Regions from separate parts of the Cellvibrio sp. KY-YJ-3 genome, predicted to be linked through region 2. Evidence: predicted binding sites of a transcription regulator. Region 2 holds the regulator's gene; the other holds the start of a gene.
The links. Region 2 encodes sigma-54, which starts transcription at its own class of promoters, with help from an activator protein. Its sites were predicted from a motif close to TGGCACANNNNTTGCNNT; they were not measured.

Region 1 (6,148 bases), 2.0 Mb from region 2:
CATCACCTCAACACTCACGCGCACCACCTTTACCTCAGTCACAACTTTCCTGGCATTACTGCCCATGGCAATTGCAGGCGGCAGCGCCGTATCCAGTTTTTCACTGCCCATGCTATTCGGCATAGTCATCGGCACCAGCTCATCCATTTTAATTGCTGCGCCGATTGTGTTGTTGCTGGGGGAACGGAGAATGCGCAAAGGAAAATCACAGCTTCATGTTGTCAACGAAGCGCAGCGGGAGATTGATTTGTTGCCGTAGGAGAGATTTTTACAGCTCTCACCAATTGGTGAGAGCTGTGGTAGGTTGGGCAGCAATACCCAAAAAATTAAGTTATTAAATTCGTAGCCCGCATGGAGCCTAGCGAAATGCGGGAGCTTTAAAAATTATTTAATTGAATTCTTTCTCACTCTTTAAATAATCACGTATTTCTCCAGGCTCCATGCGGGCTACTTGCAAACCATCGCACGCGGTGCGCGAGTTGTAGTGGTTTATAGCTCATTGTGATTTTGGAGCCATTAGCTTTGCCGCATTCCAAGCTGCTGTAAATTGACGCGCTTCACGCATAACAGTAATTGAATCTTTGCGTTCTCCATAACCTATAACCTTGCCCTCGAGTGAAACTACAAAATACTCTCTTGTGTCACTACCGTCAGTATCTAATAGCGATGACGCAAGACGATAATAAAGAATTTTTGAGTCATCCGGGCCGCTTTCAGCACTGATCGGTTTCCCAATAAGAGTGGTAACTTCGGATACAGTCATGCCTTTTTCAATCAAAGGAAAATTTCTATTGTAAGGAGCCGCACAGGACAAAATTAGGAGTGAAAAAATAACTATAATTCCAACTTTTGATTTCATAGGGTCTCTCCATTGATTCATTATTTAAATCTAGCTGCGTATTAAACGGCTAAAGCTGAGCTCATTAAAATTTCTCTTGAAGAATAGCATTACAGTAAAAAATAAGTATTTTTTTGTGCTGTTTTGTATGAGCTGAAAAAATGATAAGTGGGTTTTGAGACATTTAGAGTTGCTTGCTCAGAGCTGTCAATTACACCGCATAACTGCCAGCCAACCATATCTTCAACAAACCTTAAAATAAAAACGCCCGCAGTTGCGGGCGTTTTTCATGGGGTAGCGTGTTGCGATAAATTAAAACTTCACGCTCTTGGAATCGTCACCGAACCAGTTGGGTTTTTCATCGCCGCGGGCGTATTGAACGGTGAAGCCGGAGTTGCCGAAGCCTTGGAAGTAGCTGATGGCGACTTGGTGTTGGCCTTCGCTTAAATGGGTCATACAAACTTGTACGCTGTAGGGGCGGTCTTTTAAGTGTTCGCAAATTAATTTGCCATCAATACGCAAGGAAAAGCCGTCGTCGCTGCCCATTAAAAAGCGATAGGTGTCTGCTTGTTTAACGGTGATGGTGTGGTTTACATCCACAAAAAAGTCATCGGTATAGGTGGCGACGTTGCCCAGCTTGGGGTGACGGAAACGGCTTTTTTCTTCCAGGTTTAAGCGGTCTACCATTACCTCGCGGGTGACTTCAATGTCGCGGGCTTGATAGATATTGCCAATGCTTACGCGGTTTTTACTGATAACCAGTTTCACCACCGGATCGACTGTTACCGGTGTGATACGCACCAGAATTAAAATGGTTGCCAGCGCGAGCAGCGCGGAAAAAATAGTGTTTTTGTGTAACAGCACGTTTTTGTTGAGAAGCGATTGAATGGCCATAATTATCTCACCACCTGCAGTTTCCAGAAGCTGAACCAGTTGCGCATTTCAAATTGATCTTCCGTCAGGCCAAAGCCATAGGTGAAGGGGGAGAAGAAGGCAAATACGGCGATTACCAATAGCGCAAATAAGCTGGCGTTGATAATGGTGTGTTTGTTGTTGGCGAGCACTTCGTCGCGGTAAATATAATTAAATACCAGTGCGAGATTGACGGCGCCAAACAGTAGCGGCACGAGATAGTGATACAAATACATCACGCGTTCGATTTGCAAAATCGCAATCATGTAGCTGAGGTAGAGCGCGGTGAAAGCGCAGATCCAATAAAATAGTTTTTCGTCTTTGATGGGGTTGTTATAAACATAGCGGCCGATAATTAAACCTACCGACAAAATAATCCCGCCCAGTACCGAGAACCACACAATGGGGTTGCCAATCAGGTATTTGTATTTCACCACGACTTTGCCGTCGATAGTGTTTTTATCCCAGCGATAGCTAATGGTTTTTTTGCTAACCGGCCAGCCCATGGCGTAGCTGCCGTTTTCATCGGGTTTGCACACATCCAAACGCGGAACACCATCGGCGTATTCAGACATGTATTTCCAGTTGTCGCGCATGCCCAGCATAAAGGTGGAGGGCGACCAGGTATTACCAGCGCGAATTTGGGTGAGGTATTCAGGTGAGGCTTTGTAGGTGCGATCTTTCACGATTTGCGTGCCCATGCCGATGTGCACATAAAACACCGCGAAAAATACCGCAGCAACCGGCAGCACGCCGGCTGGAACTGTGGTGGCTAAGCGGGTGAACAGCGCGCGCCACTGCCATTGTTTAATCGCGCTCCATTGATCCACACCAAACAGCATGACAAACAATAGCAGCAAAATAAATGCATTCACTTTGACCGCGACGGCTAAGCCTATCCATACCCCGAGCAGTGCATAGTGTTTTAATAAAATCGCTTTTTGGTGATGAATAAAATCGGTGGCGACACGCACAAAATAATAGAGTGCACCGAGAATAAAAAAGAGTTGAATGCCTTCGAGCATGGCAGCACGCGAGTGAATAACCAGGGCGTTGTCAAAAATCACCAAGCTGGTAAACGCGGCAGCCAGCCATGCGCGTTGGGTTATCGCATTAATAATCCCGTAAAAAAATACCACGCCGAGCGCCATCATCATCACCGACGGCCAGCGAAAGCCTTTGTAGGTCATGGTGGGTGGCGCGTTGTCGCCGGTTAAATAATCCGTCTCCAACAACTTTTGTTTATCGACCTCGCCGTTGCCACCAAACATCACCTCACCCACCGCCATCAGCATTTTGCCGAGGGGAGGGTGAGGCTCCATGTACATCACGCCATCGATATGTTTCTGGGCGGAGGCAACATGGTAGTTTTCATCCCAAAACATCGCTTGGGGGCTGCCGTAGAAAGGAAAATAAATACCCAGTGAGATAATCAGAATCGCCACTGGGTAAATAAAACGTGCGTAGGTTTTTAGGAAAAGTTTCATAGTGTATTTTTTTTAGAGTTAGTGTTGTGCGTTGGAATTATTTTTTGCGCAAACCTTTACCGGTTGCCGCCCAGAAAACACCGCCGTAAACATGTTCAAGAAATAGCGTGTCGCTGTAGGTGGCTGGCAGGTGACCGAGGGCGGTGTAAAACGCGCGGCCGCCATCGTAATTGTGGTACCAGGCGATGGGGTGGAACTTGCCCATGCCAGCGGTTTTTTTCTCGCCCCACTGGGCGCTGGGGTCGTAGGTTTGTTCATCAACAGCAAGTATGTAATTCAAACCTTTAATTCGCTCCGCACCAAACTCATACCATTCATCAGTCCACAACAAACGATCCGGCATACGATCCAGACCGGGGAATTTGCGATCCAGTACTTGCAGGTCTGCGCTTTGATTGGCGGGGTGAATATGAAAGGTGCGGCCTACCATTTTGGTGTACCAGTTCCAGTCGTATTCGGTGTCGGAGGCGCTGTGCACACCCACAAAACCTTTGCCGGAACGAATAAAACGTTCCATCGCCGCTTGTTGCTCATCGTTGAGTATGTCGCCGGTGGTGAGCAGGAAAATCACGGCCTGATATTTTTGCAGTTTTTCATCGCTGAAAATGCTGGCGTCTTCGTGCCAATCCAACGCAAAGTCATGACGCTTGGCCATGGCGCGCATGGCGGTCACACCTTCGTTGATGGATTCATGGTGAAAGCCATTGGTTTTGGTAAACAGCAGCACATTAAATTGTTGTGCCTGAGCACTGAGGCTGGCGAACAGTAATGAGCAGGTAAAGGCAAGGGATAGCAGTAACTTGTTGTGCATCGTGGATGTACCTCGCGAAGAGATTGTTCTTGTTGTGTTTGAGCTTGTTATTGTTTTCAGCGTTTTTGTTGTTTGGGGCGGACGCCATCATAAGCGATTGAGATTTATAGGCAATAAAAAAGGGCGCCGAGGGCGCCCTTTTGCGTGCTACTACCAAACGTTTTAGTGGCGTTGACGGCGGCGCAAACCTGCCAGTGCCATCAGGCTCAGGCCGAGCAGTAACAATGAGCTGGGTTCCGGTACTTCAACCGGTGGACGCTCAACGGTCACGCCTTTGAGTTTGTAGAAATCGTCACCCGTGGTTTTGTTTTTGTTGGGGCCGCTAAAGGTATCGCCAAATACCGGGTTGTAAGCGCCAATCAGCCAGTACTGGGAGGCTACACCAGCAAAGTTAACGGCGCCCGAATTGCCATTGATATCGACATTGTAATAATTGCCGACAACTGACCAATTCTGGCCAAGCAGGTCTTCCCATTTTTGGCCCAACAGCGAGCTGCTGTTAAAGCTATCGCCATTGAATGCCAGAATCGAAATATCGGCATCGTTTTGATACCAGCCCAGGTCAACGGAGGTCAGCTTGACCATTTCATCAAACGACAGCAGGTGCATGTCAAAGTCGCCACCTTGATTGTCAACAGCGTGGTTAGGTGAGTCGGTTTTTTCTATGCCCAAGCCATCCCACTTGCCGACGTGATTTTGTTCGATCGCTTTGTTAACGCTGGTGGTGTATTCCTGGCACTTGCCATAGCGGTACTTTTTACAGGTTTGGGTGGTGCCATAGGACCAACCGGTCACCGACAATTCCAAATCGGCCTCGCTGTAGTTGTACTGCATCGCATAGGTGCTATTAAGCACACCATTGCGTGAATCCGGAGTATTGAGGTCAATGCTGATGGGGGCGGCCAATACGGGACTGATGGCGCCGAGCAAAGTTAAGCATCCAAGCAAGTTAACTAATTTACGCATGGTGAAGATCCGTGTGAGTGAATGAGCTGGATCTGTAATGGCAATTTTGGTGCCATGGTTTATAAGTCGTTGATTTTGCTGTGATGCAGTTCTTGTTTTCAGGGTTTGCGTAATTAATGTGATAAAAAAACCGACATTTTTGGTTGTGCCAACACAATAAAAAAGCCCGAGCATGGCTCGGGCTAAAGGGCTCAAGTAAAAGGGGGGCTAACAAGGGGCTAAACGATTTGTACCTTGGCGGGCGGTGCGGGCTCGTTATCGGCCTCTTCCGCGCCCACAGCACCAAGCTCTCCGGTTTTGCGCGCGTGTCTGCCATAAACAATTTCAAATAATGGTGATGCCATCAGGGTGGTCACTATGGCCATGAGTACCATTATGGAGAACAGCGCCGGGCCAATGACCCCGGCTTGTAAGCCGATATTGATAATGATCAGTTCCATCAGGCCACGCGCATTCATCAGGGCGCCAATGCCCATGGCGGTGCGATTATCGGCACCACACAGGCGGGCGGCGCCCCAGCAGGCAACCCCTTTGGCGACTATGGAGCCGATGAGGATCACGGCGGCAATTGCCAGCAACTCCACGTTGTTAACCATGGTCAATTGCGTATTTAAGCCTGAGTAGGTGAAGAAAATTGGAATCAGAATAATCACCACAAATGGTTCCAGCTGGCGCTTGATCTCTTGAGTGAGTTTGCCGCGTGGCATGACGGCACCCAACAGGAAACCGCCAAAGACTGCGTGTAAACCAATCGCATCGGCCGTGAAGGCGGCCAACATAAAACACATGATCACCAAGGCAAACAAGGTCGGACTGAGGGTTTGTTGTTGCTCTGCCGCGCGCGCCAACGGAGCAAGAATTTTAGGTGCGACCAGGATCATAAAGGTGGCAAAAACGATACCGCCGATAATGGTTTTTACTGCCAGTTCTGCGCCAGCGCCGAAGGTTGCGAGCACTACAGCTAGTACGCACCAAGCGCCGGCATCATCGATGGCGCCGGCAGACAGTGAGAGTGTGCCGAGTTTGGTTTGGCTCAGGCCGCGTTCATGAATAATACGCGCCAGCATGGGAAAGGCGGTGATGGCAATGCAGGCGCCCATAAACAAGGTGGCACTGAACAGGGTGGCCTTCTCG
Region 2 (6,148 bases):
CATGAACTCAGAATTACGCGAGCGCGCCATACAGATCAAACTTTTATTGTTAGATGTGGATGGCGTACTTACCGACGGCCGCCTCTACTTCAGCAATAGCGGCGAAGAATTTAAATCATTCAGCACATTGGACGGACAAGGGATCAAAGCCCTGCAGAAAACCGGCGTTAAAGTAGGGATTATTACTGGACGAACCAGCAACCTGGTTGCCAAACGCGCCAACGATTTGGGAATCGAGATTTTAGTACAAGGCCGCGAAGACAAGTGGAATGCACTACAGGAAATACTCCAGCATCACAGCTTTGCCTTGCATGAAATTGCCTTTATGGGTGATGACTGGCCGGATCTTACCGTTATGACACGGGTCGGCCTTGCCTTCACTGTGGCCAATGCCCATTTCAGTGTTGCCCAACGCGCGCACTGGCAAAGCAGCGAACGCGGTGGTGAAGGTGCGGTGCGCGCAGCTTGTGATCTTATAATGCAAGCACAAAATACCTTTGATACCGCCTTAAATACCTACCTCACTGGAAGCACTCACTAAATTATGGCCCTATTACAGCGCATCCAGCGATTACACCAGCATATTCCGGGGCCCTGGCTAGTCGCCTTTGCCTTGGTGGTGGTGTTTTTTGCCTTTTCACTCAGGCACAAAGACGACATTCAACCTGGCCAATATGAGTCCAGCGGTTTTCCCCAGTACTACATGAAATCCGTGGAGACACGCGAATACAGTCCAGAGGGAACACTTCGCTATCAACTAACGACACCACAAGTAACCCATTATCAAATCAGCGCAGACGGCCCTTCGGAGCGCGATTACACATTCTTTGAACAACCCTCCATGGCTTTTTACGACAAAGACGCTACTGCGCCCTGGCTAGTTAATGCGCGCGAAGGCAAAAGCCAACTCAATGGTGAATTCATCAGGCTGCAGGATGATGTCGTGATTCAACAGCAAACCAACTCCAATGGTGTTGTACGTATCACCACCAGCCTACTGGACCTATTCCCAAAGACACAATTCGCGCGCACCGACAAAGCTGTTAAGATGCGCAGCGCAAAAGGCCAGATGTCGGCCCAAGGCATGGAAGCAGACTTCGCCAATAGTCAGCTTCAGTTAAAGTCCCAAGTTAAGGCCGCTTATGAACCGCGCTAAATCACTGCTTAAAATACTTCCCCTGCTCGCGGGCTTATGCTGTTCGGTGACAGCTTGGGCGTTACCAAGCGACAAAAATGAAACTATCCGCGGCTCCGCTGACAACCTGACCGTTGATCAAAAAAACGGGGTGGCAACTTACACAGGCTCGGTTGAGATCCGCCAAGGCTCACTCATTATCAATGCCGACTCAATCATCATCCACACCAACAATGAAGGTGGCGTGGAAAAAATGATCGCCACTGGCAGCCCTGCGAAATTCCAGCAACAGCCGGAAGCAGAACAAGGGGTAGTCACCGCATCCGCCAAACAAATTACCTACACCCCCAACAACGAGCATTTACTACTCATTGAAGATGCTTCCGTTGAGCAAAATGGTGCCGTCATGAGTGGCCCACATATCGATTACGATCTGGTCAAAGAAGTGATGAAGGCAGAAGGCAACAACACTGGCGAAGGACAACGAATAGAGATAGTCATTCCCCCTAAATCCGCGAAACCAGAAGACCTACAGGCCCCCTCATCCACAGCCAATAGCAACTGATTCCTATGCCTAGTTTGCACGCGCGACACCTCGCCAAGAGCTACAAAAAACGTAAAGTGGTTATCGATGTCTCTATCACAGTAGAGAGCGGCCATATTGTTGGGCTCCTGGGCCCTAATGGCGCCGGAAAAACCACCTGTTTTTATATGATCGCCGGTTTAGTACCGGCAGATAATGGCAGCGTATTAATTGATGATCGCGATATCACCCAACTGCCAATTCATGGACGCGCACGTGCCGGTATTGGTTATTTGCCACAAGAAGCATCCATTTTCCGCAAACTTACCGTCGCCGATAACATTATGGCGATCCTTGAGACTCGCAAAGACCTGGATCGGGAAGCACGCGCAGAAAAACTGGAAGCACTGCTGAACGAATTTCACATCACCCATATTCGCGACAGCCTTGGCATGGCACTCTCAGGTGGTGAGCGGCGCCGGGTAGAAATCGCCCGCGCACTGGCGACAGACCCTAAATTTATCCTGCTCGATGAACCCTTTGCGGGTGTTGACCCGATTTCGGTTAACGACATCAAAGAAATAGTCCGTCACCTCAAAGATCGCGGGATTGGCGTTCTTATTACCGACCACAATGTACGCGAGACCTTGGACATCTGCGAGACGGCCTATATCGTAAGCGAAGGGCACATTATTGCCGAAGGTGATGCCGATACAGTGTTGAGTAACAGCAAAGTCCGCGAAGTCTATCTGGGCGAACACTTTCGCCTGTGAGTTCAACAAACGCCTTAACCACCCGACAAACAACTTGACAAGTAATATTATTTGGCTACTAGGCATAAAGCTTGCTTAAGTATGTTGCTTGAAGCGCAAACCCTGACTAAACTCCACCTAACAGATGTTTTCCATCCCGCGTTAAATAAGGGTTTGTTGCTACAACAATGAAACAATCTCTCCAGCTTAAACTCGGCCAACAGCTGACAATGACTCCCCAACTGCAACAGGCGATACGTCTTTTGCAGCTCTCCACGCTGGATCTTCAACAGGAAATCCAGGAGGCACTCGAATCCAATCCCATGCTGGAAGTTGAGGAAGGTTTTGACTCAGCAACTACCAGCAGCGATTATGAAGGCAGTGCGGACGATAAGATTGATTACACCCGCCAACAGGAAATTGCTGCAGAATCCGGCACCGACAATAGCGCCGACTTCAGTGCCAGCGACAATTTCTCGTCATCAACCGCTGATAACTTCAACGAACCTGGCTACGGCGAATCTGAAAGTTTTGGCGAGGGCGAAAGCTTTAGCGATGGGGAATCCTTTGGTGATAGCGATGTCTATGGTGAAGGCGATAGTTTCAGCGCCGACAGCGGTGACTGGAGCGACTCGATTCCCAGCGATTTACCGGTAGATACCAGCTGGGACGATGTTTACCAAACCTCATCAACCGGCAGCTCCAGCAACTACGATAATGAAGACAATGATTTTGAAAGTCGTCGCGCTGTTACCGACTCACTCTATGATCATTTGATGTGGCAACTCAATTTAACGCCCATGTCAGATCGCGACCGGGTGTTAGCGATGGCAATTATCGACGCGGTTGAACCCAGCGGCATGCTGTCTATTACCATCGAAGAAATATTCGAAGGAATGCGTGGCGATTTTGAAGAGCTGGAACTGGATGAAGTTGTTGCAGTTCAACACCGGCTGCAGCAGTTTGATCCCTGCGGTGTGTGCAGCCAAAACTTATCTGAATGTTTATTGGTGCAGTTACAACAGTTTGACCCCAAAACACCCTTTTTGGATTCGGCAAAATTAATCGCCAAACTTTACTTGCCTATATTGGGTAGTCGCGACTACCGTCAGTTAATGCGCCGCACCAAACTGAAAGAGGCCGAGTTGAGCCAGGCCATCACCCTGATCCAAAGCCTAAACCCTCGCCCAGGCGATATTATTGCCAGTGGTGACACGGAATATGTAGTACCGGATGTGTTCGTTGAAAAGCGCGATGGCCGCTGGATTGTTGAATTAAACCCGGAAATTGCACCGCGCCTGCGTATCAATTCCAATTATGCCTCCATGGTAAAGCGCGCGGACTCGAGCAGCGACAACACATTTCTCAAGGATAATTTGCAAGAAGCCCGCTGGTTCCTGAAAAGTTTACAGAGCCGCAATGAGACTCTGCTTAAAGTAGCCAGTTGTATTGTGGAAAAACAACGCGGGTTTCTCGATTACGGCCCCGAAGCCATGAAGCCGCTGGTGCTGCACGATATCGCTGAAATTGTTGAGATGCATGAATCCACTATTTCGCGGGTAACCACCCAGAAATATATGCACACACCGCAGGGTATCTTCGAACTGAAATACTTTTTCTCCAGCCATGTTAGTACCGATAGCGGCGGCGAGTGCTCTTCAACAGCGATTCGCGCAATTATTAAAAAGTTGGTGAGTGCGGAAAACCCCAAAAAACCGTTGAGCGATAGCAAAATCACCGACCTGCTCGCGGAACAGGGAATTCAGGTAGCGCGTCGTACCATTGCAAAATATCGCGAGTCGCTGAATATTCCACCCTCTAATGAGCGGAAAACCATTTAATTATCATTAACCGGTTATAAATACGAAATTCGGAAGAAAATCACGGACGAGCTGTTAGGTTGTGCTGATCACAACCATTTTGTTTCTATCGAGAGGAAGTATCTATGCAAATAAATATCAGTGGTCATCATTTGGAAGTTACCGATTCGCTGAAAGACTATGTCAGCAGCAAAATTGAGCGCCTGAGCCACCACCACGATCGCATTACCAGTACTCACGTCATCCTCTCCGTCGATAAGTTGATTCAAAAAGCAGAAGCAACCATCCATGTCAGCGGCAAAGATTTGTTTGCGGATGCCACTCACGAAGATCTGTACGCAGCAATTGATTCATTGGCCGATAAGCTGGACCGCCAATTAATCAAGCACAAAGAAAAGATGCGTAGTCATCGCTAACCCACCCTGGAGGCAGCGAGATCATCTCCGCTCACTGCCTCAACAATTGAGAGATTCCTGGTAATCACCTCCTACCATGCAAATTCAAAATCTTATTAGCCCCGGCCGAACCTTGTGTGCCGTTGAAGGCGGCAGCAAAAAACGTGCTCTGGAACTACTGGCCAACGCCATCGCACAGGATGTTCCTGGCATTGATGCCGATGAGTTATTTCGCCGTTTGATTGGTCGCGAGCGACTTGGCTCAACCGGTATAGGACACGGCATTGCCATTCCGCATTGCAGGGTTGAAAACTGCAGCGGCACGATCGGTGCACTCCTGACATTGGCTGACCCGATTGACTTTGATGCCATAGATTCCCAGCCTGTGGACATTCTCTTCGCCATGTTAGTGCCCGAAGATGCTCATGATGAGCATCTACAAACACTGGCCGCTCTGGCTGGGGCGCTGAATAATGCTGACTATCGCCAGCGTTTGCGTGCTGCCGATAGCGATGCCGCACTTTATCAGGTCGCTATAGCGCCTTAGCAGGTCAATACCATGCACCTCGTGATTGTAAGCGGGCTTTCAGGCTCAGGAAAAAGTACCGCCCTGCATGTCCTTGAAGATGTAGGCTTTAACTGCATCGACAATCTACCAGTCAGCCTGCTACCCGCGCTGGTTGCACAAATACAAATTCATAAAGATGACCAACAGCGTTTTGCAATCGGCATTGATGTGCGCAACGCCTGGCAGGATCTGAATATATTCCCGCAGATGATAAGTACACTGAAAGAAGCGCACCTGCCATTTCAAACCCTGTTTCTGGATTCTCAACCTGCCGTACTTATCCAACGTTTTAGCGAAACCAGGCGCAAGCATCCGCTGTCGGATAAACACACCAGCCTTGAGGAATCCATCGCCGCAGAGCAGCAGCTGCTTGAACCTATTCGCGATTGTGCCGATCAGGTCATAGATACCAGTCATTTAAATTTGCACGAATTGCGCGACTTGGTAAAAGAACGTGTTGTAGGCCGCAGCGAATCGACGATGGCGATTTTGTTTGAATCCTTTGGCTTCAAACATGGTATTCCGGTAAACGCCGATCTGGTATTTGACGCACGTTGCCTTCCCAACCCCCACTGGAAACCTAACCTGCGCCCGCTTACTGGCAAAGATCAGGATGTAATCGAATTTTTGGAGGAACAGATTACCGTCAAAGAGATGTACGACGACATCGAGCACTATTTGGCACGCTGGCTGCCGCGCTATCAGGCGAACAATCGTAGTTACATCACCATTGCAGTGGGATGTACGGGTGGCCAGCATAGGTCTGTTTACCTGGCAGAAAAGCTACAACGCTATTTTGACCAGAGTTTTAGTGATGTTCAGGTTCGACATCGCGATATCAATAAACACAAAAAACATTAAATCATGGCAATTGAAACTCTCGACATCATTAATAAACGCGGACTGCATGCACGCGCTGCCGCGAAACTTGCCACCTTAGCCAACCAGTTTCAGG

Region 1: a site for sigma-54 is predicted at 5,052-5,069, ahead of xdp1 (exosortase-dependent surface protein XDP1). Genes of this name have one in related genera too.

What each region holds. Positions count from the first base shown of each region.
Region 1 covers NZ_CP031727.1:1,593,646-1,599,793, forward strand. Annotated here, with positions in the region: gene secD (protein translocase subunit SecD) at 1-259, shown strand, start outside; gene D0B88_RS06710 (hypothetical protein) at 497-859, opposite strand; gene D0B88_RS06715 (serine protease) at 1,151-1,732, opposite strand; gene D0B88_RS06720 (phospholipid carrier-dependent glycosyltransferase) at 1,735-3,237, opposite strand; gene D0B88_RS06725 (ThuA domain-containing protein) at 3,275-4,048, opposite strand; gene xdp1 (exosortase-dependent surface protein XDP1) at 4,211-5,014, opposite strand; gene D0B88_RS06735 (cation:proton antiporter) at 5,233-6,148, opposite strand, start outside.
Region 2 covers NZ_CP031727.1:4,122,569-4,128,716, forward strand. Annotated here, with positions in the region: gene D0B88_RS17485 (HAD family hydrolase) at 2-541, shown strand; gene lptC (LPS export ABC transporter periplasmic protein LptC) at 545-1,156, shown strand; gene lptA (lipopolysaccharide transport periplasmic protein LptA) at 1,143-1,700, shown strand; gene lptB (LPS export ABC transporter ATP-binding protein) at 1,706-2,431, shown strand; gene D0B88_RS17505 (RNA polymerase factor sigma-54) at 2,599-4,251, shown strand; gene hpf (ribosome hibernation-promoting factor, HPF/YfiA family) at 4,356-4,646, shown strand; gene ptsN (PTS IIA-like nitrogen regulatory protein PtsN) at 4,723-5,172, shown strand; gene rapZ (RNase adapter RapZ) at 5,185-6,054, shown strand; gene D0B88_RS17525 (HPr family phosphocarrier protein) at 6,058-6,148, shown strand, end outside.